2 regions of the Lactobacillus helveticus genome follow, and region 1 is predicted to be linked to the other one. Evidence: predicted binding sites of a transcription regulator. Region 1 holds the regulator's gene; the other holds the start of a gene.

Region 1 (15,391 bases):
ACGCTCTTTATCGTCAACTAGAATCTTTCAAGAGTCCGGATGGCCTGCACACTAATGCCATTTACGCTTTTAAGAACATGCTCGATGTCCTTTTAAAAGACGTTGATCCAACCCACGTATTGGTAGCTTTTGATGCAGGAAAAGTCACTTTTAGAACAAAAATGTATGGTGAATACAAAGGTGGACGTGCGAAAACTCCAGAAGAGTTGCTCGAACAAATGCCTTACATTCAAGAAATGCTGCATGACTTGGGTATTAAAACTTATGAATTGAAGAATTATGAAGCAGATGACATCATTGGTACTTTTGCTGCGAAGGGTGAAAAGGCCGGGTTCACAACCACGATCGTAACTGGTGACCGCGACTTGACCCAACTTGCGTCCGACAAGACGACTGTCGAAGTAACCAAGTCTGGTGTTTCTCAACTTGAAGCTTATACACCAGAACATATGAAGGAAGTTAACGGCGTCACTCCAACCGAATTCATCGACATGAAGGCCTTGATGGGTGATAACTCTGATAACTACCCAGGTGTTGAAGGCATCGGTCCTAAGACAGCTTCTAATTTAATTCAGGAATATGGTTCAGTAGAAAATCTTTACGATCATATTGATGAAATGAAAAAATCTAAGCGTAAGGAACGTTTAATTCGTGATAAAGACAAGGCCTTTTTAGCTAAAAAACTTGCCACGATTGATCGTGATTCACCAGTTACCATTGATATTGATGACGTAAAACGCGAGCCAGTTGATTATGAAAAGCTGTGGCAATTCTACGAAAAGATGAACTTCCGCAAGTTTTTGGCAGAACTTAATGCTTCAGGTGCCGGTCAAGATGGTGCCGAAGTTGAAAAAGTAGAATACACTGTTTTAAACGATGACAATGTTAAAGATGTTAAAGCCACTGAAAAAGACACTGTTGAATTTTATCTAGAAATGCTCGGCGCTAACTACCACTTAGCAGATTTTGTCGGCTTTAGCTTGAAGATCAACGACAAGATTTATGTTTCAAGAGACGTGGACTTGCTTGAAGAAGACAATATCAAGCACATCTTAGAAGATGAAAAGATCAAGAAGAACGTCTTTGACTTAAAGAGATCCATGGTTGGGGCCCATCGTTTAGGCATTCATACGCACGGCCTTGATTATGATATGCTTTTAGCCTCATATCTAGTTAATAATGAAAACAACTCTAATGATCTTGGTGAAATTGCCCATCTTTATGGGGATTATTCCGTTAAGACTGACCTTGAAGTCTACGGCAAAGGTAAGAGTGAACACATCCCTGATGACGATGATGAATTATTCAACCACTTAGCTTCCAAGGTCAACGCCATTGAATCACTCAAGAAGACTCTGCTTGAAAAGCTCAAAGACCACGAACAAGATGATTTGTTTGATACGATTGAAATTCCAACTGCTCGAGTACTGGCTAAGATGGAAATCAATGGTATGAAGGTCGAAGCAAGTACTTTAATCCAATTGCAAAATGAATTTGCCGTGAAGTTGCAGGATTTAGAGAAGAAAATCTATCAACAAGCTGGGGAAGAATTTAATCTAAACTCACCAAAACAATTAGGTCATATTTTGTTTGAAAAGTTAGGCTTGCCAGTTTTGAAGAAGACCAAGACAGGCTATTCAACTTCAGTTGAAGTGCTCGATCAATTGAAGACACAAAGCCCAATTGTTAAAGAAATTCTTGATTATCGTCAAATTGCTAAAATTCAATCAACTTATGTTAAGGGCTTGCTTGATGTAATCCAACCTGATGGTCGTGTTCATACGCGCTATTTACAAACCTTAACTGCAACTGGACGTTTATCTAGTGTTGATCCTAACTTGCAAAACATTCCAACTCGTACTGAGGAAGGCAAGCAGATTAGAAAAGCGTTTGTCCCAAGTGATCCTGATGGCTATATTTTCTCTTGTGACTACTCACAAGTTGAACTCCGTGTGCTCGCCCATGTTTCTGGTGATCAAAACATGCAAGAAGCCTTCAAGACCGGGTATGACATCCACTCACACACCGCGATGAAGATCTTCCACTTGGAGTCACCGGATGAGGTAACACCACTGATGCGTCGTCACGCCAAGGCAGTTAACTTCGGTATCGTCTACGGTATTTCCGATTATGGTTTGTCCAAGAATTTAGGTATTTCTAGGAAACGTGCGCAAGAATTTATCGATAATTATTTTGAACAATATCCTCAAATCAAGGATTACATGAATAAAGCAGTACAAGAAGCACGTGACAAGGGCTATGCGGAAACGATCATGCATCGCCGCAGATATTTGCCAGATATTCATGCTAAGAAATACACTGTCCGTGCTTTTGCGGAAAGAACCGCCATTAATTCTCCAATTCAAGGTTCAGCTGCCGATATTATCAAAATCGCTATGATCAATATGCAAAAGAAGTTAGATGAACTTCATTTGAAGACTAAAATGGTAGTGCAGGTACATGACGAATTGATTTTTGATGTACCAAAGGATGAACTGGAAACAATTAAAAAGATTGTACCTGAAGTAATGCAATCAGCTGTTAAGTTAGATGTGCCTTTGATTGCTGATTCTGGTTGGGGACACAATTGGTATGATGCAAAGTAGGTGATAAAATGCCTGAAATGCCGGAAGTTGAAACGGTTCGAAGAACTTTGATTCCTTTAATTAAAGGAAAAACTATTGAAAAAGTGATTTTGTGGTATCCCAAAATCGTAGCGACAGATCATGAAAAGTTTTTATCTGAATTACCTGGTAAAAAAATCATTGATATTGATCGTTATGCTAAGTATTTGCTTATTCGTTTGAGTGACAATTTGACGATTGTTTCTCATTTGCGAATGGAAGGGAAGTACCATCTAACCACATCTGATGCGCCTAAAGATAAACATGATCATGTTGAGTTTATTTTTACGGATGGAACAGCCTTACGGTATAATGACGTGCGCAAGTTTGGTCGGATGCAATTAATTTTAACTGGAACTGAAAGGCAAACTACAGGGATTGGCAAATTAGGTTATGAACCAAATAGTTCTGAATTTACATCAGAATATTTGGTAAATGGCTTAAAACGTAAGAAGAAAAATATCAAAAATACTTTGCTTGACCAGTCAGTAGTGGCCGGCCTTGGCAATATTTATGTTGACGAAGTCTTGTGGCGGACTAAGATCCATCCCTTGAGTCAGGCTAACAAAATCCCTGCTGAAAAAGTAATTGAATTGCATGATCAGATTAACCAAATTATTACCGAAGCGATTAAATTGCAAGGTACGACTGTCCATTCCTTTTTAAATGCAAATGGTCAAGTTGGCGGCTTTCAAAGTAAGTTGCAAGTCTATGGCCATGTAGGTGAACCTTGTTCGGTTTGCGGCACGAAGTTTGAAAAAATTAAGGTTAATGGTCGAGGTACCACTTTTTGCCCTCATTGTCAGGTGATTTATAAATGAGTTATGTATTAGCATTAACGGGTGGAATTGCTACTGGTAAAAGTACAGCTGATGACTTTTTTAGAAAGAAAAATATTCCAATTATTGATTGTGATCAAATTGCCCATGAATTAATGGAACCTGGCAACGCATCTTGGCAGGCAATAAAAGATCATTTCGGGATGGAGTACTTAAATTCCGATCAAACAATAAATCGTAAGAAGTTAGGGCAATTAGTTTTTAGCAACAAACAAGCACTATCTGAATTAAATCAGGTGACGCATCCCTTAATTTTCGATAAAACAGTAGCAAAGATAAAAGAATATCGAGATTTTGCTCTTGTTATTTTAGATGTACCAGTATATTTTGAAGCAGGATTAGACAAAAAACATGTAGCTAATGGCGTACTGGTAATTACGCTTCCTGAACAATTGCAGATTGAGCGGTTGAAAAAGCGCAATAATTTAACTGATCAGGAAGCAATTAATCGCATTAATAGTCAAATGCCGTTAGTTGAAAAAGAAAAAATGGCCGATTTTGTAGTTGCAAATACTGGTAAAATAAAAGAATTAGAAAATAAACTAGAACAGATATTAATTAAGATCAGGGAAGAGGAATAGCTATGGAATGTCCAAATTGTCATCAAAATGCCTCCCGCGTTATTGATTCACGTCCTAGTGATGAAAACCGTGCAATCAGACGACGCAGAGAGTGTGAAAATTGTGGCTTTCGTTTTACAACCTTTGAAAGAATTGAAACAGCACCTTTGCTCGTAATAAAAAATGATGGTACGCGTGAACCATTTAATCGCAAGAAAATTTTGCATGGCGTAATGGCTGCAGGTCAAAAGCGTCCAATCAGCAGTGATCAATTCGAGCAGTTAGTTGACCATGTTGAAAATAAAGTAAGAAAACAAGGCATTAGTGAAATTTCTTCTAAAAAGATTGGACAATACGTTATGGACGAATTAGCTGATCTTGATGATGTGGCTTATATTCGTTTTGCATCTATCTATCGTGAATTTAAAGACATGTCTAGCTTCATGAAGACAATGGAAGATATGATGGCTAAGAAAGGTAAGGGCAATTAGTCATGTTTGAGACTGCTGATCCCAAGCATCTTTACTATGTGGCTAATCGTGTCAGACTTTTTCCTGAAGATGAAAAAGTTTTGATTAAGCTATATCAACCATTAGTAGGAGCAGTGGCAGTAGCACTATATCAAACTTTGATTCAAAATTATGATCCTTATGGCATCATTTCGGATTCTAAGGGGATATATTCGCTACAAGAGCAGTTAGACTGCAGCTTAAAGCAATTATTTAATTCACTGCATAAATTAGAGGCTGTGGGATTGGTCCAAACATTTTTGTCTGATAATGTGTTCAATAATGTTTTAGTCTTTAAATTGTTGCAAGTCCCAGCTGCAGATAAGTTTTTTGCAACGCCACTTTTGGCTAGTCTATTAAAAGAAAAAGTTGGTGTACCGACTTTTCATGATTTAAGTCACGCTTTTGCTCAAGATGCTAAGTTAAAAGAAAAGCCGATAAAAAACGCGAAAGATGTATCTGCTAACTTTTTTGACGTTTTTCGTTTGCCTGGCGATGAAGCGATTACTCCATCTAGTGATGTAGTGCAAGCTGCTCAAGAAAATAAAGTTCATGAAGTTGAAACTGCTAAAGTGAATGATCACGATAGTATTGATTGGGATTTCATTAAGCAAGAATATAGCAGATATCAGATTCCAGCTAGTGAAATTGATCTTAACAAAGAACAAATTCGTGGTTTGATTCAAACATATGGCTTGTCAGAAAAAGAATTTGTAGATGAAAGCTTGCCGTGTCTTCATGGCTCTTATAGCTTAAATATGCGTGATATCAGTAATACTTTAGCTGAAAATTATAAGAGAACCAATACAAGAGAAAATGTACAATCTCAATTAAATGAAGGTCGGAAAAAGGCACTAGCTGCAATTAAAGATATGGACGATAATGATAAAAAACTATTAAAAGCAGCTAATGAGAGTTCGCCTGCCGAATTTTTGTATAAACTTAAAACGCAAAAAGGCGGTATAACTAGTGCTAATGAGAAGCAGATCATTAATAATTTGCATACGCAGTACGGTTTGCCTGAAGATTTGATTAATATTTTGACTTATACATGTTTAACATATGATACCGTGGTGAGCTCGAATTTAGCTTATAAAATTGCTAACGATTGGCTCCAACATGGTGTTGCCACAGCGGTACAAGCTTTGCAATATGTGAAAAAACGGCGCAATAGTTTTGGCAAAAAGAGACCAGTTCGAACTTATCAAAAGCGAGTTGAAAAAGGCACTGACTGGAGCAAGAAAAAGGCTGATAGGGATGCTGGCATTTCTACTGAGCAACTGAAGAATTTATTTAAAGATTTGAACAATAAATAAAAGTCAAAAATAATTGGAAGTAGGTGAAAAAATGGAGCCAATTGACAAGGTAATTAAAAAGATTGTAAAAGAACGCAATTTAGGCGATGAGCAATCTTTGATAAGTCAGGCTTTGCATGATCCTGATGTGCAAGCGTTTCTCACTGCAAATGCAAATAAGATCGATCAAAAGATGGTTCAAAACAGTATGTCTAATTTATACGAATATTATTCTCAAAAACATACTGCAAATAAAGTGATGGCAGGATATGCGCCCCAATTATTTTTAAACGGCAAGGTAATCGATATTCGGTATGTTCCTACCAAGGCAAAATTAGCTCAAGATCGCAAGCAAGCAGCTGAACGAAGATTGCAATTAATTGATGTTCCAACTCGCCTGCATGATGTAAGTTTAAGTGAAATTGATGTAAATGATGATCGTAAGCAAGTTTTGACTTTAATCTACGATTTCTTGAGAAAATACAAGCAAGATCCTCATGTGCAAGGCTTATATTTATCGGGAGATTATGGTGTAGGCAAGACATATATTTTGGCGGGATTGGCTAATTATGTAGTTACAAATATGAATAAAAATGTGGTCTTTTTACACGTGCCTACTTTTATTGCAGGTTTGGCAAGTCATTTTGATGACAATAGCTTGCAAAGTGAAATTCGTCGTTTATCTGAATGCGATTTATTGATTTTAGATGATATTGGTGCTGAAAGTCTTAGTCAATGGTCACGAGATGATGTATTAGGCGTAATTTTACAGGCGCGCATGGATAATGTTTTACCGACCTTTTTTTCATCTAACTTGGATATGGAAGCATTAGAATCTCATTTTGAAGAAACCCGCAATGCCACTGATCCGGTAAAGGCTAGAAGACTGATGCAACGTGTACGCTTTTTAGCTAAAGAAGTAGTAGTTTCTGGACCTGATAGAAGAAATTCTTTGCATTAATTTTGAAAAAGGTCTTGCATCTGAAAGTTTCGTGCGTATAATGAGAGTTAATTAAGCGAGACATGATGGTTTTCGATTCAGAGAGAAGAACCTTGTTCTGGAAGTTCTTCAATAGAGAATCACCCCAATTGCTTATTCCCAAAGTTGTTAATTTTAGGTTGGATGCCTTTATCAATCCATAAAGAGGTTAGATTACGCTAACCTGAATTTCGGGTGGAACCACGCTAATTAACGTCCCAGTGCATTCTTGCACTGGGACTTTTTTTATTATAATTTTTCTGGAGGAAAATATGAGTTTTTCAATTACTTTGCCTGATGGCTCAAAGAAAGATTTTGAAGAAAGTTTAACTATTGCTGACTTAGCTCACAACATTGCAACTTCACTTGGTAAGGCTGCTGTTGCTGGTAAGGTTAACGGTGAACTTAAGCCCCTTGATTACAAGCTTGATAGTGACAGCGAAGTTGCTATTATCACTAATAAAGACGAAGAAGGCTTAGATGTTTTACGTGCTACTGCTGCTTTTGTATTTGAAGCTGTAGCTAAGCGTGAATATCCTGAACTTCGTTTAGGTGAACATGTAGCTGACGAAGGCGGCTTCTATGTTGATACTGATAAGGATGACCAAATTAAAGTTGGTGAATTACCAAAGCTTGAAAAAGCTATGCAAAAGGTAATTAAGAACGGTGAAAAGATTGAACACGTTCAAATTGCTAAGTCAGAACTTGAAGATCTTTACAAGAATGATAAGTTCAAGAGCGAAGTTCTTGCTAAAGTTGAAGGCGATACTGTTGATGCCTACAAGCTTGGTGATTTTGTTGACTTTGGCTTCGATGCTTTGCTTCCAAACACTGGTAAGATTAAGCAATTTAAGTTATTGTCAGTAGCTGGTGCTTACTGGTTAGGTAAGTCATCAAACCCAATGCTTCAAAGAATCTTTGGTACTGCATTCTTTAAGGAAGCTGATTTAAAGGCTGACCTTAAGCGTCGTCAAGAAATTAAGGAACGTGACCACAGAACTATTGGTCGTGACCTTGACCTCTTCTTCGTAGATCCTAAGGTTGGTGCAGGCCTTCCATACTGGATGCCAAAGGGTGCTACTATTCGTCGTGTTGTTGAACGCTACATCATTGACCGTGAAGTAGCAGACGGTTACCAACACGTTTACACTCCAGTACTTATGAACCTTGATGCTTACAAGACTTCAGGTCACTGGGCACACTACCGTGATGACATGTTCCCACCAATGGACATGGGTGATGGTGAAATGCTTGAACTTCGTCCAATGAACTGTCCTTCACACATTCAAATCTTTAAGCACCACATCCGTTCATACCGTGATCTTCCACTTCGTGTTGCTGAACTTGGTATGATGCACAGATATGAAAAATCAGGTGCTTTGTCAGGTCTTCAACGTGTACGTGAAATGACTTTGAACGATGGTCACACATTCGTAGCTCTTGATCAAGTTCAAACTGAATTTGCTAAGATCTTGAAGTTGATCATGGACGTATACAAGGACTTCGATATTACTGATTACTACTTCAGACTTTCATACCGTGATCCAAAGAACACTGATAAGTACTTTGCAAATGACGAAATGTGGGAAAAGTCACAAAAGATGCTTAAGGGTGCTATGGATGATCTTGGCCTTGACTACGTTGAGGCTGAAGGTGAAGCTGCATTCTACGGTCCAAAGCTTGATATTCAAACTAAGACTGCTTTGGGTAACGATGAAACGATGTCAACTATTCAACTTGACTTCATGCTTCCAGATCGTTTCGGTTTAACTTATGTAGGTAAAGATGGTGAAGAACACCGTCCAGTTATGATTCACCGTGGTATTGTTGGTACTATGGAAAGATTTATTGCTTACTTAACTGAAATTTACAAGGGTGCATTCCCAACTTGGCTTGCTCCAGTTCAAGCTGAAATTATTCCAGTTAACAACGAAGCTCACGGCGAATACGCTGAAAAGGTTCGTGCAGAACTTGCTAAGCGCGGCTTCAGAGTAGAAGTTGATGACAGAAACGAAAAGATGGGTTACAAGATTCGTGAATCACAAACTCAAAAGGTACCTTACACTTTGGTATTAGGTGACGAAGAAATGAAGTCAGGCAAGGTTAACGTACGTTGTTACGGTACTGATGAAGAAATTTCTAAGAGTCTTGATGACTTCATTAACGAAATTGACGCTGACGTTAAGTCATACTCACGTGAAAACTAATTAAAGATTTAGATAAGTAAAGGGAACGTATGCATTGGGTATACGTTCCCTTTTGTGTTTTAATAGAAAAATATGATAAAGGAGAGTATATATGAAATTAACTATTAAGAAGTTGCCGTATCAATTAACAGTTTGTCAATTAAGTGATATTAAAAATTTAAATTTAAAAAATGATTTTTATTTTTTTGCCAAGACTGATGAAGAATTATCTTTAGTCTGCGAAAATAAAAATGCTCCAAGCAAAACGATTAATCGGGAAGATGGTTGGCGTGCATTCAAAATAGAAGGACAATTAGATTTTTCATTAATTGGAATTTTAGCTAAAATTGCGCAATTATTAGCTAATAATGGTATTTCTATTTTTGCTGTATCAACTTTTAATACTGATTATATTTTAGTTAAAGATAATAATTTTGATTCAGCTATAAAAATTTTGTCAGAAAATAATTATGAGATTAAATAAGAAAAAATGAGTAGAAAAAACTATTTAAGCCCACAATTTCTTACCAAAATTAGTGAAGATGGTACTTTAAATATAGAAAGTTTAATTATTTTAACTTGTGCGATCTTTATTGCCAGTATTGGGTTAAACGTAAATTCAACGGCAACAATTATTGGGGCTATGCTCATTTCACCTTTAATGGGCCCACTTTTGGCAATTGGTACAGGACTAGCGCTTTATAACACAAATATTTTGCGTAAAGGTGCTATCTCACTGTTAGCAGAAATCGTTATTAGTTTAGTTGCATCGACGATTTATTTTCATTTTTCTCCGTTGACTTATGCTAGCCAGGAAATTATTGCCCGTACTTCACCTACTATTTGGGATGTAATGATTGCTTTCTTTGGTGGCAGTGCTGGAATTATCGGTGCTCGTAAAAAAGGTGCAAACAATATTGTTCCTGGTGTAGCAATTGCTACAGCTTTGATGCCACCACTTTGTACAGTGGGATATTCGATTGCAGCGGGCAATCTTAAGTACTTTTTGGGATCAGGTTACCTATTTTTAATTAACTGCGTATTCATCACCTTAACAGCATTTTTGGGTGTAAAGATTATGAAGTGGCTAAGTCATTCTGCGGGTCAGCCTGGACTTAGTTTCTTTCGCAAACCAACTTTAAAAGAAACTGGAATAGTCTTAGTAGTAATTATCTTGATTATTCCAAATGTTCTTTCTGCTGGTCACATGGTAAACAAGACTTTAGTCGATCAAAATGTGCAAAATCTAGTTGCTCATGAATTGGGCGATGTTGATCTAATTAAAGAAAATGTTGATTCGCAAGAGAAAACTATTAATTTGACTGTTTCTGGTAAAAAGATTAACGCTAAAAAAATTCAAGCTGCTAAAGCTAATTTGGCAGAATATAATTTAAAAGGATACTCACTTAATATTGTTCAAGTGGCGCAAGTAAATCCTAACGCGGAGAACCAATTAGATAGACAAGTAAATAATATTCTTAATCAGCGTCAATGTGAGCAAGAACAGGCGAATGAAGAAAGACAGCAAGAACAAGAAAAGCATAATCAAGAAATTGAAAAATTGTCTCCTGCAATTTCTTCTGTTACAGCAGTTAGTGATAATAAGAATAAGCAAATTACTTTGATTGAGTTAAAGAAAAACATTTCTGCTAAAAAGAAGAAGGCATTAGTAAAGCAAATTAAAGAAAAATATCCAAATATTAATTTAGTGGAGTTTGTGCAAGAAAGCGAGAAAGAATAAGCGTTAATTATTTCTTAAGTCATTTCTCTGTTAATATTTTGTAATATACGAATATTAGAATAAACTTGATAGGTTTATTTTAAAGGAAAAATTTTGGTGAAAAGTAATAAAATTTTACTTGCACTCGCAATGGGCTCGTTAATGCTGACGATGCCTGTTGTGATGTTGCATGAACAATCGAAAACAGTTTTAGCACAGAAGAAAAATGGCAATGCAAAAAAAAACTAAGTTAAGTGATAGTCAAATTATTAAAAATTTAGGTGTTAAGAAAGTAGTAAATTCAAGTAATGATGCCTTAACTGCCAAATATGCGGATATTGTACGGAGTCAACAATATTCTTGGGAAAATCCATATATTAAGGTTAATCCTTATGAAAATTCACCATTAACAGCACTAATGATTTTTCATACAGATCAACCTACCAAAATTAGTTACCGGGTAATTGGAAAAAGTGCCAACACTACCATTAAAAATGAAGTGAAGGGTTATCAAACCAATCACTAAGTACCAATCGTAGGTTTGTATGCTGGTTACGATAATTCTGTTGAAGTAACGATGACGGATGAATCTGGAAATCAACAGACCAAGACTTTTAAAATTAAAACGGCTAATTTACCTAAATGGATTAGAAGCTTTCCAATTAAAGTCACTGTCAAAGATAAGGCTAAGATGAATTTAGGTTCAAATGAGTAGACCGTTTTAAATAGAACTACTAAACAAACTTTTGCTGTCGATGGTGATGGCGAAGTACGTTGGTACTATTTGCGCTGGAATGAGCATATTTTTGAACAGTTGAATAATGGTCATATTTTATTATTCAATAAGATCAAATCTGGCGATGAAAAATACAATATGTTAGTTGAAACCGACTATTTGGGACGCGTATATCGTCAATTTAGTTTTGATAAGACTTTAGGTGGTAGCTATGCCAGAACTGCTGGCTTATCATTAGTTCACCATGACGTGGCAGAAGTGCCTAATGGTAATTGGCTATTAACTATTGATGATGGTAGCAAGTATGTAGAAGACACAATTGCTGAGCTTAATCCTAATACTGGTAAGATCGTTAAAGTAATTGATTTTAAGAAAATTTTCCCAGAATCAATGTACAAAAAGAGTAAGATCAAGGCTAACGATAATACCAGTAGTGGATTAGGACTAATGGATTGGCTCCCTATTAATACAATTGATTATGATGCGAAAACAGGCAACATTTTGCTATCTGCACGTAATCAAGATATTATTTGGTCAATGAACTATCAAACTAAGAAAATTAATTGGGTTTTTACTAGCAAGCCAACTAAAGAATGGCCTAGTTCATTCCATAAGCATCTCTTAAAACCAAGCAAGGGAACAAAATACCCAGGTGGTCAACATGGAGTTTACTTATTAAAAGAAACGGGAAGCAAATTAGATATTCTGCTTTATGATAATAATATTGCTGTAACTAATGGTGATAAGAAGCAAAGTGGCAATTTCTCTGCTGCTACAGAATATCAAATCGATACGAAGAAAAAGACGATCAAACAAGTTTGGAGCTACGGTAAGAATTTGGGTAAACAAAACTTTACCGAAGTTATTGGTTATGCGCAACGCTTGAAGAATGGCAACACTTTAATCAATTTTGGCTTTAAAAACAAGGGTAAAGAGAGTAACATAATTGAAGTTGATGCACATGGAAATCAAGTATTCAATTTGACAATTACTAATAGTGCTAAGGACATGACTTATGTATATCTGGCATATAGAATGCAATTCTATCCTGATAACTATGTTTTTGATGTAACTAAATAATTGCACATCATGTATTGACGCGAGTAGTTTAAACGCGTATAATACACCTAGTTGAGAACAAGAAGAAGCTCCCGCTTCTCGCCTAAGTTAAGTTAACCTCTGGGCTGATCGATAATTTCTGTTGATTAAAGGCGGGTGATACTTATCCCGCCTTTTTCTTGTCCTCAAATTAACACGGAGGTGAATAATCATACCAAAAAGTTTAATCTTAAACGAAAGAATTCGTGCACGCGAAGTTCGTTTAATTGATGAAGATGGTCAGCAAGTTGGTGTTGTATCTAAGAGCGAAGCTTTACATAAAGCAAGTGATGCTGGTTTAGATTTAGTTCTTATTTCACCTAATGCTAAACCACCTGTAGCACGTATCATGGACTACGGTAAATATCGTTTCGAACAACAGAAGAAACTTAAAGAATCCCGTAAAAAGTCCAATACAGTTAGTGTCAAAGAAATTCGTTTGAGTCCAACTATTGAAGGCAACGACTTTGAAACTAAATTGAAGCATGTTCGTAAGTTCATTTCTAAAGAAGGAGCTAAGGTCCGTGTATCAATTCGTTTTAGAGGTCGTGCCATCACTCACAAGGAATTAGGTCAACAAGTTCTTGAAAAGATGGCTGAAGCAACTTCAGATATTGCTAATGTTATCAGTAAGCCTAAGATGGAAGGCCGTTCAATGTTCTTGATGTTAGCACCTAAGAGTGATAAGGACAAAAAGAAAAAGTAGTTAATTGGAGGAAATAGGAATATGCCAAAGATGAAAACACACCGCGCTTCTGCTAAGCGTTTTAAGAGAACTGCAAATGGTGGTTTAAAGCGTCACCACGCATTTACTGGTCACCGTTTCCATGGTAAGACTAAGAAGCAACGTCGTCACTTGAGAAAGGCTGCTATGGTTTCACGTAGCGACATGAAGCGTATTAAGCAAATGCTTGCTCAAATGCACTAATTATTAGTTCTTGATAGACTGACTATAGTAGGAGGAATTTTAAATGCCAAGAGTTAAAGGTGGAATTGTAACACGTAAACGTCGTAAGAAGGTCATGAAGCTTGCCAAGGGTTACCGCGGCGCAAAGCACATGCAATTTAAGGCTGCAAGCACTCAATTATTCGTTTCATACAAGTACGCATTCCGCGACCGTAGAAGACGTAAGAGCGAATTCAGAAAGTTGTGGATTGCTCGTATTAACGCAGCTGCAAGACAAAATGATATTTCATATTCTAAGTTAATGCACGGCTTAAAGTTAGCTGGTGTTGACATGAACCGTAAGATGTTAGCTGATATTGCTTACAACGATTCAAAGACTTTTGCACAATTAGCAGAAACTGCTAAGAAGGCATTGAACTAATTATCATTAGAAATAGAGATCAGGAGATAGTCCTGATCTCTATTTTTTTCGCTAAAATATTATTTTTCGATATTAATGAAACAAAAATTTCTAATGTAACTCCATTTTTGATATTATAAAGAATGAGAGAAAATGGAGAGTTTTTATGTTATTTAGACCAAAATATACAATAAATACAATTTATAATTTGGACCCCGTCAAATTGAATGAAATGGGAATAAAAGCAGTTTTTTCAGATTTAGATAATACATTGCTTGCATGGAATAAATTTGAAACTGCTAAAGAGATGGATAATTTTAATAAAAAACTTGCTAAAGCTGGTATTAAATTGGTGGTTATTTCTAATAACAATGCTCAGCGAGTAGGTAAAGTGCTGAATCCATATCATATTGATTTCGTTGCTAAATCTCGTAAGCCATTGCCTTTTGCAATTACGCGCAAACGCGAAGAAATGAAGTTAGCTAAAGATCAAGTAATGATGGTTGGTGATCAGCTTATTACTGATATGCAAGCTGGAAATTTAGCAGGAGTTGAAACTGTTTTAGTAAAACCATTAGTAGAAACTGATAAATGGAATACGCGAATTAATCGCTTTTTTGAAAAGATTATCTATTTCTTTCTTGGTTTATCACACCGAGTAACCTTTAAGGAGAATTTACAAAATGGATGAGGATATTATTTGTATTGGCTGCGGAGCGGTTCTTCAATCTGATGACCCACAAAAAGCGGGTTATCTGCCTAAGAGTGCTCTTGAAAAAGCAAAAAATGAAGAAAATACAGATGTTTATTGTCAACGTTGCTTCAAATTGCGTCACTATAACGAGATTATGCCGGTAGATTTGAATAATGATGATTTTCTAGCTTTGCTTAATTCATTAGCTGAAAAGAAGGCTTTAATCGTCAATGTTGTTGATCTATTCGACTTTTCAAATTCCTTGTTATCATCTTTAAAGCGTTTTGTGGGAAACAACGATTTTATTCTTGTTGGAAATAAATTCGATCTTTTCCCTAAAAATTCTAAACAAAGCAAAATTAAGGATTGGATGAGACAAGAAGCCAACCGTATGGGGCTTTATCCTAAAGATATTTTCTTAGTTTCTGCCAAGAAGAAATTAAATTTAGAAAGTTTGATTTCATATATTAATGATCAGTCTCAAGATAAAGATGTCTACTTTGTAGGGACGACTAATGTTGGTAAGTCAACTTTAATTAATGCGATCATTGATATGATGGGTAATATTCAAAATCTGATCACAACGTCACGTTTCCCAGGTACCACATTGGATCAAATTGAAATTCCACTTGAAAATGGACACTTTTTGATTGATACTCCGGGAATTATGACCGACAATCAATTAGCTACACATTTAAATGCAAAAGATTTGGAGTTGATTTCACCTAAAAAGCCATTGAAGCCAGCAACTTACCAACTTTTGCCAGGCAATACTTTATTTTTGGTAGGGCTAGGAAGAATTGATTATCTTAAGGGTGAATCAACTAGTTTTACGGTTTATGTA
Region 2 (15,391 bases), 990 kb from region 1:
TAAGGAAGGCGAAAAGTTGATTATCGGTACCGAAAATGGTGATTACAAGTCACGTGCTGATAGCCAACCTAGATAAAAATAAGTAAAATAAAAGGGCTCTCTTTGGAGAGTCCTTTTTAAGTTGCAATTTATTGCTTCCAAGCAGCATCAAATTTTTGTTTGCCATTGTCAATTTGGCTATTAACATTTTGTCCCTTTTGAGCTGCTGACAAGATGTTTTGCATAATGCTGTTTAATTGGTTGTAAGCTGCGTTAGAATTCTTTTCAGCTGGAACACTGTAGAGGTGCTTCGTTGCGCTCTTTAACTTAGTAGGCATCTTGATGTTCTTGTTATCAAGGAATTCCTTGTCGTCAAGTACGCCGTTGTTAACTGGAATGTAACCAGTAGCATTTGCCCACTTAAGTTGTGAAGATTCAGAAGTTAAGAATTTCATGTACTTAAAGGCAGCTGCTCTTTGTATTGATGAAGCTTCTTTAAACATGTAGATATCAGTACCTTGTTGCATGGTGTATTTGCCTGGACGAGGAGCAACATCATAAGTGAACTTGTTGCCCACACCTTGTTTTACGAAGCCTTCACCTGCAGAAGTACCGATGAACATTGCAACTTTTTCATTAGCAAATGGACCAGATAAGTAGTGTTCAGAACCGGCTACACGGAAGTAACCCTTTTTTACGCCTTCTGCGTAGTAGTTAATTACTTTCTTAGAAGCAGCACCAGTGAAGTTGATTTTATCAGTAAAGTTAAAGCCTTCATCCTTCATGCCAAGGGTGTAGTAGTTAGCTAATGAATCAAAACCGGCACCAACAACTTTGTGGTTACTCTTCTTGTAGATGGTTTCAGAAACTTGCTTAAGTTCTTCCATTGTTGAAGGAACTTTTTTAATGCCATATTTCTTGAACATGGTCTTGTTGTAAGTCAAAGATTCGATAGATTTGTTAAATGGAATACCATATTGGGTACCCTTAATTTGAGCACCATCTAACAATTCAGTTCTAATATCAGAAGCCTTAGCACTGCCCCAACCAACGTTCTTATTGTTGATGTAAGGAGTTAAATCAACCAACATCTTGTTTTGAGCGGCATTATATAACCAGCCAGGGTAAGCTTGAGTAATTGTTGGCAAGTTCTTTGGTGATTGCATGGTAGAGTTGATCTTACCTTGCAAGTCAATGTAAGAACCTTGGTTTTCAAGCTTGATTTTGATGTTAGGGTTCTTCTTTTCAAAATCACTAGTCAATTGCTTGAGAGTATTTTCTTGTGCACCATGCATCCCGTGCCAAAATACTACAGTAGTCTTTTTAGTGATTTTTGATGGAATCTTAGCATCATTTGAAGATGAATTGTTTTTACCATTGGAACAAGCAGCTGTACCAACTAAGGCAAGGCCAGCTACAGCAAAAGTGATTAATTTTTTACCTAGTCTCATAAATAATCCTCCGATAAATATAATAGATAAATATAATATCAAGCGCTAGATATTGTAACATATAAATTATTGACTACAAGATCTTGTATTTTAGCTAAAATGTGTTATAAGGATGGGAGAATTGATTTTGATCGTATATAACAAAAGCCGATTACAATGCTAAGTTGCAATCGGCTTTTTTGATTAAATAATATTTTTATTTAAAGCATCGATTTTTAATTCACGCTTTTGGTTTTGATAAATCAAATTAATTTTTCAAATGGCTTTACTATTTTCGTCAGTTAATTCCCAAAGAATTGTGGTGGCGCCACGCAAATCTCTAAGTGCGATTTCATTTGCTTCTTGTCTTGAAATAGTCTTTTTAAGATTTAAAGCCTCTTCTTTGACATAGTCGTAATCCAAAATTTGAGTAGATTGACCAATGATTTTATTATTAGTGGCATCGATTTGAATGGTGCAATCTTTTACAGAGTCAAAGCCCACGATCGTATAAACGTAAATATCATTTCGTAAAGCCAAAGTAATTGATTTAATTGCTGCATTTGAATACAAGGACTTGAATCTTTGGATCGCAGAAGCTTGATTCATTCTGATTTGTGGCAATTTATTGCTAGATAACTCACGTTTTTAGGAACAACGTTTTTATTGATAATAGAAAAATTAATGGGTTTTTGTGGTTGGTGTTTAGTCCAGAAAATAGTCGAAAATATACCGATCAAAATGCCGATAACACCAATTAAAAAGGGGTTGATAATTTTTTTCATAGTAGTCCTCTGTTATATCATTGCTATATGCAACAGTACCGATAGCTAAAGCTCCGATAAGAGCAGCACCAGCAGTTAATTTAGTTAATTTATTCATACGCATTCTCCTTGACACATTTACATCAATATCATTCTCTATATCATGATATTAATTATACGCGCTTACCCAAAATAAGTATGGTTAAAAATGACATTTTGTCACCTACTTATGTATTTCTTAATGAAATTAAGAAATTGCTTATTGATATTAATAGATACCGTAACCGCGAACTGGATTAGAAGGACATTCGTTGAAGTTATAATCAGCTAGTTTTTCAAATTCAGTATTGCCATCAATGATGGTGGTTACGCCTTGTGCGATCATCAGGTTCATTTTCTTTTCTTTTTCGGGATGCTCAGTGAATGGCACCAAGATCACCGGCTTATGCATCGCACGCATGAAGCCAATTTCAAAGGCAGAGCCGTCATCTAATTGATCCATATCATATAAGAAGACGCCACAAGTGGCATTCGAAATACCAGTTAAATCATTTTGGTAAGTTGCATCCCGCCAAACCATGCTTCTGATGCCGCCAATTTCAGGATTCTTTTCATCAGGATCGGTGAAACCATCATCAAAGGGGAAGAAGACGTGCGCGATGCTTGGATTTTTTGCTAACAACTCTTTTGCCTTAGCTGCTCTTTCTCTTTGAGCATCGCTGTAAAATGGTGAGCCTAAATAAATTTTTCCTGTTGGAACTACTGCTTTCATAATTTTCCTCCGTATATAATTTAAAAATTAGTTTGATTTTAGCATACTTAGATTAAAGATAATAAACGACTTTTTTCTTGTTCTGAACAAAATGCGGCATTAACTGCGTTTAAATAGAGCTGTTTTTCATCGCTACTAGTTAAACCAGTTTTATCCTCTAATAATTTGTATTCATGAGGTAGGTCGATATTAGAAATGGTCATGTCATCGGTGTTAAGCGTGACGTTGACTCCCTGATGCAGCAATTTTTTGACAGGGTAGTGGTCGATCTGGCTGAAAGCCTTGGTGTTCAGATTCGAAGTGGCGCAACATTCTAGCGTGATCCTATTTTGGATAATGTCTGCTACTAGCTGCTTGTCCTCAACGCAGCGAATGCCGTGACCGATCCGCTTGGCCCCTAAATCTAGCGCTTGATAAATGGATTCGGGTCCCATAGCTTCACCTGCATGAATGGTGAAGGGGATGCTTTCTCTACTAGCCAGACTAAATAAAGAAGCATAATTGCTGATGGAAAATGCGGGCGTTTCAGCTCCGGCTAGATCTAGTCCACTGACGCCGCGGTCTAGGAAATGCTTGGCCGTTTCAACGGTTTCTAAGTTTTGCTCATAATTATCCTTAAGCCGCATTAGACACAGCAATAAATTTGCATGTAGTTCTGGTTGATCAGTCGGATTATCTTTTTGCCAATTAAAAAACTGGTTTAAGCCGGCAATCGCTGCGCGCACTACTTCCTCTTGAGTCAAACTTTGCTCAGTATGAAGCTGGGGCGCAAAACGAATTTCGACGTAAACCAGTCCTTGTTTCTTTAAATTTTTTAGCAGACTAAAAACGATCAGTTGTAGATCAGCTGCCGTTTGCATTAAATGAACGGAAAAAGCAAACTTCTCCAGGAATTCATTTAAATCACGGCAGTCAGGACCCACTGATAATTTTTGCCGCAGAATTTGATCATCAATGGTAGGTAAACCATGGATGTTCATTAATTTTTTAATTGTGGTAAATGGTACGGAACCATCTAGGTGAAGGTGTAAATCAATTAGTTTTCTCATATTGCCATCCCCTTAAAATATGTTAAATTGTTCTAATTCTAGCATATTAGGGAGAAAAAAGAAGCCCTAATTGGACTTCTTTTCAATCTTTATTCACCTTTAAAAGTGCCGTTTTCAACTTCACGAATGAAATCAGCTAAGTGCTTATAGTAGACGTCCGGGTTATCGACCATGTGGTGGTGACCACCATCTGGAGTAGTAACCAAGCGTGAGTTAGGAATTTCCTTTTGCATGATCTTAGCAGTAGAAATTGGCATAGTTTCATTTTCACCGAAGGTAAGCAAAGTAGGAACCTTGATGTTTTTCAATTGATCTCTAAAGTGCCAATCTTTCAACTTACCAGTAATGACGAATTCGTTGTCGCCTTGGAATGCGTGGTAAACAGCGCTGCCACCGATGTCCTTCAAATGGTAAAGCTTAGAAGGTTGCTTACGGTCAACGAAGTTGATGTTCAAGATTTGAACGTCATCTTGGTAACGTTGGTTGTCGTAGTCATTGTTTTTTTCGCATTCGTGCATAAAGTCGATCTCAGTCTGTGGCAAAACTTCCTGACGTCTTCTGTTAACTGAAGCAACATATTCATCAATTTCATCAACCATGGATGAAATGATGGCACCCTTTAAATGTTGACCATATTTAACTGCGTATTCTTGAACAAGAAGTCCGCCCCAGCTTTGACCGATTAAGTAAAAGTTATCAAGGCCAAGCTTTTCACGCACTTCATCAACTTCGTCTAAGAAGTATTCATAAGTTAAATACTTCTTAGCAATTTCTGGATCAGAATAATCAGGTTGATCTGAATAAAGAGAACCAAGTTGGTCATACATGGTAACTTGAACGTTAAGACCTTGCTTCTTCAATTGTTCAGCAGTGTCTTCCCAGTATTCGTGATTGCCGCCGGGACCACCATGAAGTGCTAATAAGTGGATATCACCTTCGCCTTGAGTGTTAGTCCACAAGTGATAACCGTTGTCTAAAGTAATGATTTTAGTACCAGTTTTCATTAAAAAATCCTTTCTTTTCTATGTTTAAAAATAATGTTAAGATACTTTAATTATTGTATCAGATTGAGAAAAAGGCAAGATAGCGGGTATAATGATTTTAATAAAAAGAAAAGGGGTCTATATGAGTCTTAAATACGCTAAGAAAAGCCAACTGATTACTTACACCATTTTAGCTGCAATTAAAGCCTGCAACATTGTCTTTGTTGCCTATATGATTGAAATCATGTTGAACGTTGCTTCGTCTGGTTCTCATGATTACATGCATTTAGTTAGATTAGCTTTATTGACTGCTCTGGGACAAATGTGTTTTATGGCCAGCAACTTTGTGTATGAAACGGTTAAGATGGGAATCATTCGTGATGTGAACATGACTTTGAAGAGAGCAAATCTTCGATATCTGGTTGATCAGGGGGACCCAGATATTAAAAGTGGTTTGTCACTGATGACGAATGATTTGAAGCAGATTGAAACTAACCGTGTTACTGCTCAATTAGACATGATTTTTCAAGGTTTGTCATTTATTGGTGCGATTGGTTTTGCCTTTTACAGTTCATGGCAGATGACATTAGTATTTGTTGTAGCAACGATTGCACCAGCAGTTGTGCAAATTATTACTAGCCCAATCATTACGAAAAAGTCTAAGATCTGGGCCCAGACTAATGCTAACTATACTCAGCATGTTTCTGATTCATTAAATGGTGCGCAAGCAACTAAACTGTATAACGTGCGCACAAATATCATTACGCGTGCAGCAAATGCGGCCCAACAAATGGAAAACGCTTTGAGAAACATGACTTTAACCCAAGCTTGGGCATTGGAATTGATCTATTCTGCAGCAGAGCTTTTCTGTTTCATTATTCCATGTACCATTGGTGGTATATTGATGATGCAAGGCAATTTAAAGGTTGGTACCTTGGTCATGATGGTTGATTTGGCGATGAACTTTATCACGCCAGTTGTTACGCTTTTTAACGAATTCAACCAAGTTAAGTCGACCGTTCCAATGTGGGAAAAGACACAAGTTGCCTTGAAGCATGTCATGAAGAATGACAAGCAGAAGATCGATCATTTTGAAGGCATGGAAGTTAATGACCTGTCTTATGTAACTGGCAGTGATCATAAACAGATTTTTGATGGGGTAAGTCTGCAGATTAAGCCTGGTGAAAAAGTTTTGCTTATGGCTCCAAGTGGCTGGGGTAAGACGACTTTGCTTAGATTGCTCTTAGGATTGAAGCAGCCGAAGAAGGGTAAGATTTTACTGAATGGCAAAAACGTAACGGGTAATTGGGACGCAGCCCATAACTACTATTCATACGTTAACCAAAAGCCGTTTATGTTTGATGATACGCTTCGTTTTAATATCACCTTAGGAAGACAAGTTAGTGATGAGCAATTGAAGCAAGTGATTCATGAGGCAGGACTTGATGAGCTGGTTAAAGAACAAGGCTTAGACAAGCAAGTTGGTGAAAACGGTAGCGAACTTTCTGGTGGTCAGATTCAGAGAGTAGAAATTGCGCGTGCGCTTTTGTCTGGCAGACCAATTTTGCTAGCAGATGAAGCAACGAGTGCGCTTGATCCTAAATTGTCATTGGATATTCATGAGACGTTGCTTAAGAATCCGAAGGTAGCAGTGCTAGAAGTAGCCCACAAGATTTCTCCAGAAGAAAAGGCTATGTTTGATGTGATTATTCATTTGGATAAGCATACGGTTGAAACTAAGATGTAAGGGATGAAAATCCCTTATTTTCATGCATTTAATTATATGAATTAATATATAATATTCATACGAAGAATATTCCTATAAATAATATCAATTAATTGGAATGAAAGAGCTTACAAGATATAATCAACATGTATAAAAGATAGTTCTTTAGGGGGATACAATTATGGCTGAACCTAAATGGTTACAAAATATGAATTCTGACGAATACTTAAAAGAAGATTTTGATGCAAAAGGTAAATCAAAATATACGATTGAAGGCATTGATAAAAATGACCCAGATTGGTTAGACAAAGCTGCTAAAAAAGTTCATGCGGCAGAAGGCGACGATTACGTTAAGCTTGATTCAGGTCTTTTAACAGTAAATCAACTTAATTGGATGTTTCGCAATACTCTTGGTGAAATGACCTTCGTTGACGATAACAATCAATTCTTGTGGTATAACCGTCCAGTTGATCCAAATTACAAGATGAAGGCAAAGCGTACGCCTGATCAAGTAGGTGACACGATGAAGGCAGTTCACCCAGATATTAGGGAAGTTATTCCTACTGCTAAGAAAGTTGTTCATGCATTGCGTGAAAAGCAGGATGGTCATGACGATGTTTATATGCCAGTGCCAAATGGTAATTTGAAGAAGCTTATTTTACACTACTATAAGCGTGTTGAAGATGATAATGGCAATTATGCCGGTATTTACGAATGGGTACAAGACTTGTATCCATTGGTTAAATATTTCTGCGAGACTACTGGACAAAAGCTGGTAGTTGACGATGATGCAACGACTGGCGCAACTTATCGTAGAAATTCTGATCCAGATGCGGTCAGTGGTGCTTCTAAGAAAAAGGCTCCAGAAGAGAAGAAAGAAGAAAAGCCAGATACATCAACTGGTGCTTCTGAACACTAATAGCAAAATAAAAACGGCTCAAGTTGAGCCGCTTTTTTAGTAGATTGGTTTGACTGCGATCATGATTTCGTCAGGAATATTATTTAGAGTAACGTCTTCTTCTGGATAAGCAAAGTATGGCATGATTTTATAATATTGAGGAATATGCGAATCAATTAATATTCTTAAGGCATCCTTGGTGATAACCCAATTGTCTTTAACTAGATTAAGAGAATGAGAACCGACTTTATTTCATTCAGCATCGTAATAATTAATCGTAATTTGTTTGGTAGGTACAGAAGGGGAACTAAATGATAAGAGTAATGAAGTAGTACATTTAACTACTTTGTTTAGGAATACTTGTTATGTTTGATCTCAATATATTCAGCCTCGCTTCTAAAATTCGTTTTATTAATCGTACCAAGATTTTAGTCGTTTATAAATAACATAGTGTCACTGCTCAAAAATAATTAAAAAACGACTCGTTAAGAGCCGTTTTTGTAATTAGTTCTTCTTCTTGATGATAAGACCAAGAGAAAGAATAGCTGTTGCAACTGCACTCATCATAGCACCGATGGAGATAAGTTTGTTTTGTTTTTCACCAGTTTCTGGCAAAGCAATCTCTTTTTCAGTTTAAGTTTCAACAACTGTACTTGTGCTTGTTTGAGGGGTTGCCTTTTCTTGTGTTGCTTGTTCTTGAACCTTGTTTGTTGTAGATTTAACTACATTTTCAGGAAGTGGACGAACGAAATCTTCTTCGCTAGGAGGAAGTTCCTCATCTGTAGGAGGTGTGGTTGGGTCCTCTGGTTGAGGTTCAGGGTCTGGAGTAGGCTTCTCCGGTTCTTCCGGAATGTGAATTTCTTCCATTGGTGGAACTAAGTCCCAACGGTGGCTTTCACCCTTAATAGTAACCTTGTCCCCAATAATATTACCGTCCATAGTTACGTTAGTAGTAATATGTGCGTTCGAAGCTAAAATACTTCCCAAGTGGTAGTCACCCGCAATGTTTAATGAGTTAAGGTTTGTACCGAAGTTCCACAATAACTTGTTAGCTTGGTCGTGCTTTTCACTAGAACCATTTACATTGTTTTGGTCTGAGTATTCTAAAACAAGATGTATCTTTACAGTCAAGTCACCGTTTTGAACATTAGTAACGTTCAAAATAATGATCGGAGCGTCTTCGCCAGCGGGGATGCCCTTGATAGTGATGTTGCGCTTGTTATCACCTGAAATGTGACTAGCGTCGACTGTTACATAAATAGGTTCTTTGCTGTCGCCAGCGTTTTTGATAGCTTCAGAAACATCAATCAAACTGTTGTTGTGGTCAGTGAAGTCAGCCTTAACGCCTTCAGTTTGACTTGGGCTTGCCCAGTTATCTGACTTCTCACCTAATTTGTCCAATTCACCTTGAATGTCTAAAGGTTTGTCAGCTTGAATAATGTGGCTGTGCTTGATGTCAACTTTTTGCCACTTAGGTTCATCCTTAGTACCAAAGTTAACTTGAATGGCACCACCATTTTCATAAGTACGGTATTCAATGTCTGGGGCAAAGATAACTAACTTGTTGTCACCATTAATTTTGTTGAAGTGGTCAATGCTGCCAATGTAGTGGATGTCGCCATTAGTTAAGTTGCTAGTAGCACCTGAATTAGTGCCGAAGTCACCAGCGCCAACTTTATCTGCGGCAATATTACAAGCGATGTGCACTTGACCATCTACTTCGTTACCAAAAATGTGGAAGATGCCTGCGATTCCCAATGGGTGTTTTGCAGCTACTTCTTCGATGTATTTTTTGATATCTTCTAATTTCTTTGTTTCTTCTTCATCTTCTTGTTCTACTTTTTCAGTGTCAACGTTAATGGTTGGCTTCTTAGTAGTTGTTGATTCTGTTTGATCTGTGTTTTCTGGAGAAGAAGTTTCAGTTTTATCAGTAGTAGGTTGATCTTTATCAGTGGTTACATCATTAGTAGTTGCATCTTCTACTGTAGTTTCTTGCTTGTCTGTATTTTCAGTTTTGTTGATCTCAGTGGCAGTTTCAACTTGAGTATTTTCAGAAACTGATTCTGCATTTTGAGTAGTTTCTGAGTTTACTGGAGTTGATTGATCATTGTTTGCTGTTTCAACTTCAGTTGATTGTTCAATATTTGAAGCTTGAACATCAGTAGTAGATTCAGGAGCAGTTTCGCTTGTTAACTCTGCTTCAATAGAATTTTGAGTACTTGCGTTATTTTCAATTTGAGTAGTATTTACATCGCTACTTTCATTTACTGCAGCTGACACAATACCAGAAGTAGTGTTAGCAAAAATACCAAAAGTCAATAAAACCGCACCAGCACCTTGTGTTAATTTTCTAATTGCAAATTGTGATTTTGTTGATTTAAACATGATTTTACTTCTTATTGCACAAATGTGACATTATGTCACTTGACTATATTTATATTATATGATGGAGCGTCACTTTAGAATAGTGTTTTTTTCTTACCTTTATAGATTCTTAAGTATTTGAATCGTTATTTTGTATAGATATGACCGAAGCTGATAAAAATATCAAAAACACAACATATAGATAAATTTTCATGCTATTAGCACAATATTTTGTAAGATTCAAGATTGTATAAAATTCTTAATTAGATTACGATATATATCGATGCTTTTATTAGGGAAAAGCGGACAAGACACAAAATGTTGTATTTGTGAACCTAAATTCAAAAGGGAGTTTGTATAGATGGAAAGAGAACACGAGAATTATTTTGTTTGGCTATTTAATCAATTAAAAGGGTGGCCAGTACAAAATTATTGTTTATGGTTTTTTGCGTTTGGTTTTCAATTGGCATTGCTTATTCAAGCTAAGGTTACCAGCGTAACTTTAATTACTTTTATTGGTACATTGTTGGGTACGCTTTGCGTATTGGCAATTAATGCTACCAAGGCAATTAATGGATGGTTAGGATTAGTTTCTGCCGCTTGCTTCATTTATGCAGGTTGGTCTGCTAAGAATTATCTTTCCATCTTTGAACAAATTGCTTATATTGCAACTTTGGACTTGCCAGTCATTTTGTCAGTGAAGTCATGGAATGATGATACTAAAAACCACTTAAAAAAATTTGGCTCTAAGGAATGGCTCATTGCTATCGTTGGTACCTTGCTTGTTTATGTGATTTCTGGTTACTTGATTGGCAAGTTTACTAATGATCCTCGTCCTTGGGTCGATGCAATTAGTTTTGCCATTTCATTGACTGCCGGAATTATGTGCTTCATGCGTTACAACAATCAATACTTCTGGTGGACTGCAAGTGGCGTTTTCCAATTGATTCTTTGGGGCATTACTTATGCACAAGGGGATGCTAACTTGGCAATGGCAATCAATTCATTGATTTATGTTGTAAATGATATTTTGGCATTTACGGTTTCACCATGGTTTAATATGGGACGTCGTCATGCTGGACTTAAGGAAATTTCAAAATAAAAAGTTGAATAATAAGATTTAAAAAGCAGCGATTTCGCTGCTTTTTTCGTATGGTAAAATGTAGCAAAAAACAGAGGGATGAGAGAATGACATTTTACACGTTGAAATATATTCAAAATAACCAAAATGCAGACAAAGCAATCCTTTACGGTTTAATGCTCGTTGCAGCATTTGCTATGATCATCTTCACATTGCTATATTTGCATAATCGTTTTGCTACAAGATATCGTGATTTAGGCATCATTGCACTGCTTTTTCTAATGTTGTTTGCCGGCACTCAATATGAAAAATATACTCAAATAAATACGCAAAAGTCGCAGGCAACGCAAATTATTCCTTTCATTAAATCAGTGGCAAAAGATGAAGGCGTTAAAGACTCTGATGTTTTAGTTAACTCCACCAATTTAGTAGATGGCATGATTATCAGAATCGATTCAAAAGATAGTGACTATCAATTGAACTTAAATGATGATCGCAATACTTATACGCTAACGCAGGCCCATGTAATTGATCATAAAGTAGAGGTGAAAAATTAAAATGCAGCTGGATTATACACAACTTTTCATTAAATTAGCTCTAGGTATCTTAACTTTAATTATTCAGATCAATCTTTTCGGAAAAACAAATTTGGCGCCAACCACTGCACTCGATCAACTGCAGAATTATGTTCTTGGTGCGATTATTGGTGGAATTATCTATAATCCTAGTATCACCGTTTTGCAGTTTTTCTTAGTATTGATTATTTGGACCTTAGTCGTTTTCATTTTAAAGTTCAGTAGAGACCACAATAGCTGGATTCGAGGAGTAATTGATGGCAAGCCTGTTCAAGTAATCAAAAATGGACAAGTTCTGGTAGCAAACTGTATGAAGGCCGGAATTTCTGCTAATGAATTAATGTTCAAATTGCGTAGTCGTGGTATTTATTCCGTTGAAAAAGTGAAAAACTGTATTTTTGAACAAAATGGTCAATTAACTATCATCGAAAACGATGAAGTCAATATTCGCTTTCCAATTATTAGCGATGGTCAAGTAAATGAAGATGTTTTGGAATTAATTCATAAAAGCGAGGCATGGCTTGAGCAAGAAGTTAAAGCCGCAGGTTATAATGGAATTAATGATGTATTCTTAGGTGAATACATTGATGGACAATTACGTTTGACCGGTTATTCTAAGTAGGAAAAGAGATAAAAATGGCAGATTTTACTAAGGTAAAAGAATGGATTAAAGATGCAGATGCAGTGATCGTTACTGCAGGTAATGGCATGGCTAAGGAAGAGGGGCTGGACATCTTAAGTGAAGAAAACTTCGATGACCAGTTTGGCAAAATTGCTGATAAATACGATGTGCATACAATTGGGGATGCGTTAGACAAAAAGTTTGATTCTTGGAGTGAGCAATGGAGCTTCTGGAGTGAATTGGTTAATGAATATTCACTGCAATATGAACCAAGTGAAACCATGCAAGCTTTAAAGCAAATTTTGCAAGATAAAGACTACTTTATTGCTACAAGTACATTTGCTCATTTCTTTGAAAATGCAGGTTTTAAAGAAAATAGAATTTTTGATGCCTTCGGCGATTGGACTAAAATGCAATGTTCTAGTGGCATTAACCATGGGCAAAAAGATGATCGTGAAGTAGTCAAACGCTTTTTAAAGGCTATTGAAGAAAACAACGTAACCGAAGATTTAGTGCCAAAATGTGAAGATTGCAATAGCCCAATGGAATTGCACATGCCACTTAATGCCAACTTCTTCCCTGATACTGATGCTAACACTCGTTTTCGTTGGTTCTTAACAGGCAATGAAGATAAAAAGGTAGTCGTACTTGAATTAGGTGTTGATGAAACCAGTCCGCAACTACTGGATCCAATGGTTAAGTTAGTTGAACAACTCCCTAACTGGAAGTATGTTGCAGCAGATTTGGCAGATGAAGATATGCCAGATGATCTTAAAAAGAGAGCAGCTGGTTTTGCCACTAATTCACATGATGTATTAATGAATTTGACTAAATAGGGTGAATAATGAGTATTTACGTAAAAAATGGGATTTTACATGTAGACGGAGCGCAAGATAAGTTACGCCAAAAAGGTCAGGAAAAGCCAGATTTTTTATCTAACTACACGATGCTTGATATTGAAACGACTGGCCTTAGCCCTTTCCGTGATCGCATTACCGAACTTGGCGGAGTCAAGGTTAGAAATGGTCAAATTGTCGATCAATACACTAATTTGGTAAAGTTCCCTAAAAATAATAAGGTTCCAGCTTTCATTACTAAATTGAATGGGATCACTGAAGAGCAGCTTACTAATGAAGGAATTCCCGCTGAACAAGCAATCAAGGAATTTCGTGAGTTCATTGGTGATGACACTATTATTGGCTACAACGTCAATTTTGACTTGAACTTTTTGTATGACCTTAGTCAAAAATATAATTTGCCGGTGCTAAATAATGATTATGTCGACGTGCTCCGCTTGGCCAGAGTCTATTATCCACGCCAACATAATCGTTTGATTGATTGCATGCAGCGTGCTGGAATTGCTCAAGTAGAGCAGCACCACGGATTGGCCGATTCACTGGATACTATTAAGGTTTATAACGACTTTAATCAGCATTTTACAGAGGATCTGTTAGAGCAAGCCATTGGCAATATTAAGAATGTCGATTTGACTGGAGATGAAGTTGATTACTATCAGCTTGGTTTCCGCAATCCTGTTCAAGATAAAAATATTGTTTTGTCTGGCAATCTCCACATGGATCAGCGCGATGCCGGAAAAATGATCAACAATATGGGCGGTCAACTTGATCAAAATGTAGAAAATACTACGAATTATTTGATCATGGGTGATCATGATTTCTTCAGAAAAAATAATGAAGATTTAAATAGAGCTTGTCTTTTGATTAAAGATGGTGCGAAAATTAAGCGTTTATCAGAGAGCTTCTTTTTATCGATGCTTGATGACTGGGCTCGCAGCTAAAAGTTGTCTTGAAAAAGGCAACTTTTTCTTTTGTACTATTGCAAACTAATGTTTGGACTAGTATCATATCTTAAATAATGGAGGATTTTTATGGCAAGAAGAAGACGCAAAAAACAAGGAACAGTCTTTTCATCAGTTATCGTTTTGGTAGCAATTGCCTGGGGAATTTTTACTAAAGCAGGCAGTGATCCAAGTGGCAGTCAATTTTTAAAAGACTTTACTGGCAATCATGATGAACATGTTACTAATACGATTGGGGATGCTACTAAGGCGAATAAGGCCTATGGCGGTTTGTCTGATGCTGATTATAAGAAGCTCGCTAATTTAAACTTTAAAAACGGTGGCAAGGCTTTTACTGAAGTGAACCATAATCAATCAACTTTAGTGAAAAATTCATGGAAGGTTAATCGAGTAATTTATTCTAATCTTGATTCGCTCAACCGGACATCTCGTCCTAACACTGCATTTTTAGAAAAGCGCAATGTGGCTAATGATAGTTTACGTGTGCGGCAATTTGTGGAACCAACTGGTTGGCATTATAACCGCAGAAATGGCACGCAAATTTATAATCGAGGCCATTTGATTGCTTATTCTGTTTCTGCAGGGATTGATCAAAGCGGTAATTATGATCCACGCAATCAGTCAGGTGATCAGAATAATCCTAAGAATTTATTTACTCAGTCTGCCTTTTCTAATCAAAAAATTCAAACGATCTTTGAAGCCAAGGTTCGTAAGGCTTTACGGCAAAATAAGCGCGTAATATATCAAGCAACTGCGATCTTTAGAGGCAATGAATTAATGGCTCGTGGAGTAAATCTGCAGGCTGTTTCAACTGATGGCACATTAAACTTCAATGTTTATCTTTATAACGTGCAACCTGGTTATGAATTCAATTATAATAATGGTAGGGCTAAAGTTAATCACCAAATACAGGTTAATGAATAGCAGAATATAATATAGATAAAACAAAAAAGGAAGTACATGCATGAAAAAAGATAACTGTACCGCGATGCTTGTTGGTAAAGACGCTTCAATTGATGGCTCAACTATGATTGCTCGTGACGAAGATGGTTACGGCGGCATCAATGAAAAGCTTTTTGTTGTTAACAAAGCACGCCACTATGATGAAGACTATGTTTCAAAATACAACGGCTTCAAGATGCACCTTGAAGGCGATGGTTGCAAGTGGACGGCTGCTCCAACTGCTGATGATTCAGAAGGTCGCTGGGATGAACAAGGCATTAACGAATATAACGTTGCCATGTCAGCTACTGAAACTGAAGCAACTAATGCACGTTGCTTAGGTCATGATCCGCTTGTTGAAGATGGTATCAATGAAGATTCAATGGT

Evidence for each region. The regulator NrdR, encoded in region 1, represses ribonucleotide reductase genes. The targets are predictions, from matches to a motif close to ACACNATATATNGTGT.
Region 2: the regulator NrdR is predicted to act here: its motif matches at 10,277-10,292, upstream of pnuC (nicotinamide riboside transporter PnuC).

What each region holds. Positions count from the first base shown of each region.
Region 1 is NZ_CP151471.1:129,258-144,648, forward strand. Features, by position in the region: gene polA (DNA polymerase I) at 1-2,606, shown strand, start outside; gene mutM (DNA-formamidopyrimidine glycosylase) at 2,615-3,445, shown strand; gene coaE (dephospho-CoA kinase) at 3,442-4,044, shown strand; gene nrdR (transcriptional regulator NrdR) at 4,047-4,514, shown strand; gene AADV52_RS00830 (replication initiation and membrane attachment family protein) at 4,517-5,848, shown strand; gene dnaI (primosomal protein DnaI) at 5,880-6,788, shown strand; gene thrS (threonine--tRNA ligase) at 7,079-9,013, shown strand; gene AADV52_RS00845 (ACT domain-containing protein) at 9,105-9,476, shown strand; gene AADV52_RS00850 (DUF389 domain-containing protein) at 9,483-10,733, shown strand; partial or broken gene AADV52_RS00855 (aryl-sulfate sulfotransferase N-terminal domain-containing protein) at 10,945-11,427, shown strand; gene AADV52_RS00860 (aryl-sulfate sulfotransferase) at 11,497-12,528, shown strand; ribosomal protein L20 leader region at 12,582-12,693, shown strand; gene infC (translation initiation factor IF-3) at 12,719-13,252, shown strand; gene rpmI (50S ribosomal protein L35) at 13,274-13,474, shown strand; gene rplT (50S ribosomal protein L20) at 13,518-13,874, shown strand; gene AADV52_RS00880 (YqeG family HAD IIIA-type phosphatase) at 14,020-14,544, shown strand; gene yqeH (ribosome biogenesis GTPase YqeH) at 14,537-15,391, shown strand, end outside.
Region 2 is NZ_CP151471.1:1,261,751-1,277,141, reverse strand. Features, by position in the region: gene efp (elongation factor P) at 1-76, shown strand, start outside; gene AADV52_RS06480 (extracellular solute-binding protein) at 129-1,430, opposite strand; gene AADV52_RS06475 (PepSY domain-containing protein) at 1,686-2,033, opposite strand; gene AADV52_RS06470 (hypothetical protein) at 2,115-2,291, opposite strand; gene AADV52_RS06465 (nucleoside 2-deoxyribosyltransferase) at 2,442-2,945, opposite strand; gene add (adenosine deaminase) at 2,993-3,994, opposite strand; gene AADV52_RS06455 (prolyl aminopeptidase) at 4,084-4,998, opposite strand; gene AADV52_RS06450 (ATP-binding cassette domain-containing protein) at 5,120-6,724, shown strand; gene AADV52_RS06445 (PAS domain-containing protein) at 6,885-7,622, shown strand; gene AADV52_RS06440 (LPXTG cell wall anchor domain-containing protein) at 8,106-8,216, opposite strand; gene AADV52_RS06435 (collagen-binding domain-containing protein) at 8,235-9,986, opposite strand; gene pnuC (nicotinamide riboside transporter PnuC) at 10,327-11,067, shown strand; gene AADV52_RS06425 (DUF3290 domain-containing protein) at 11,154-11,603, shown strand; gene AADV52_RS06420 (DUF421 domain-containing protein) at 11,605-12,243, shown strand; gene AADV52_RS06415 (NAD-dependent protein deacetylase SIR2 family) at 12,258-13,079, shown strand; gene AADV52_RS06410 (exonuclease domain-containing protein) at 13,088-14,041, shown strand; gene AADV52_RS06405 (DNA/RNA non-specific endonuclease) at 14,132-14,986, shown strand; gene AADV52_RS06400 (C69 family dipeptidase) at 15,027-15,391, shown strand, end outside.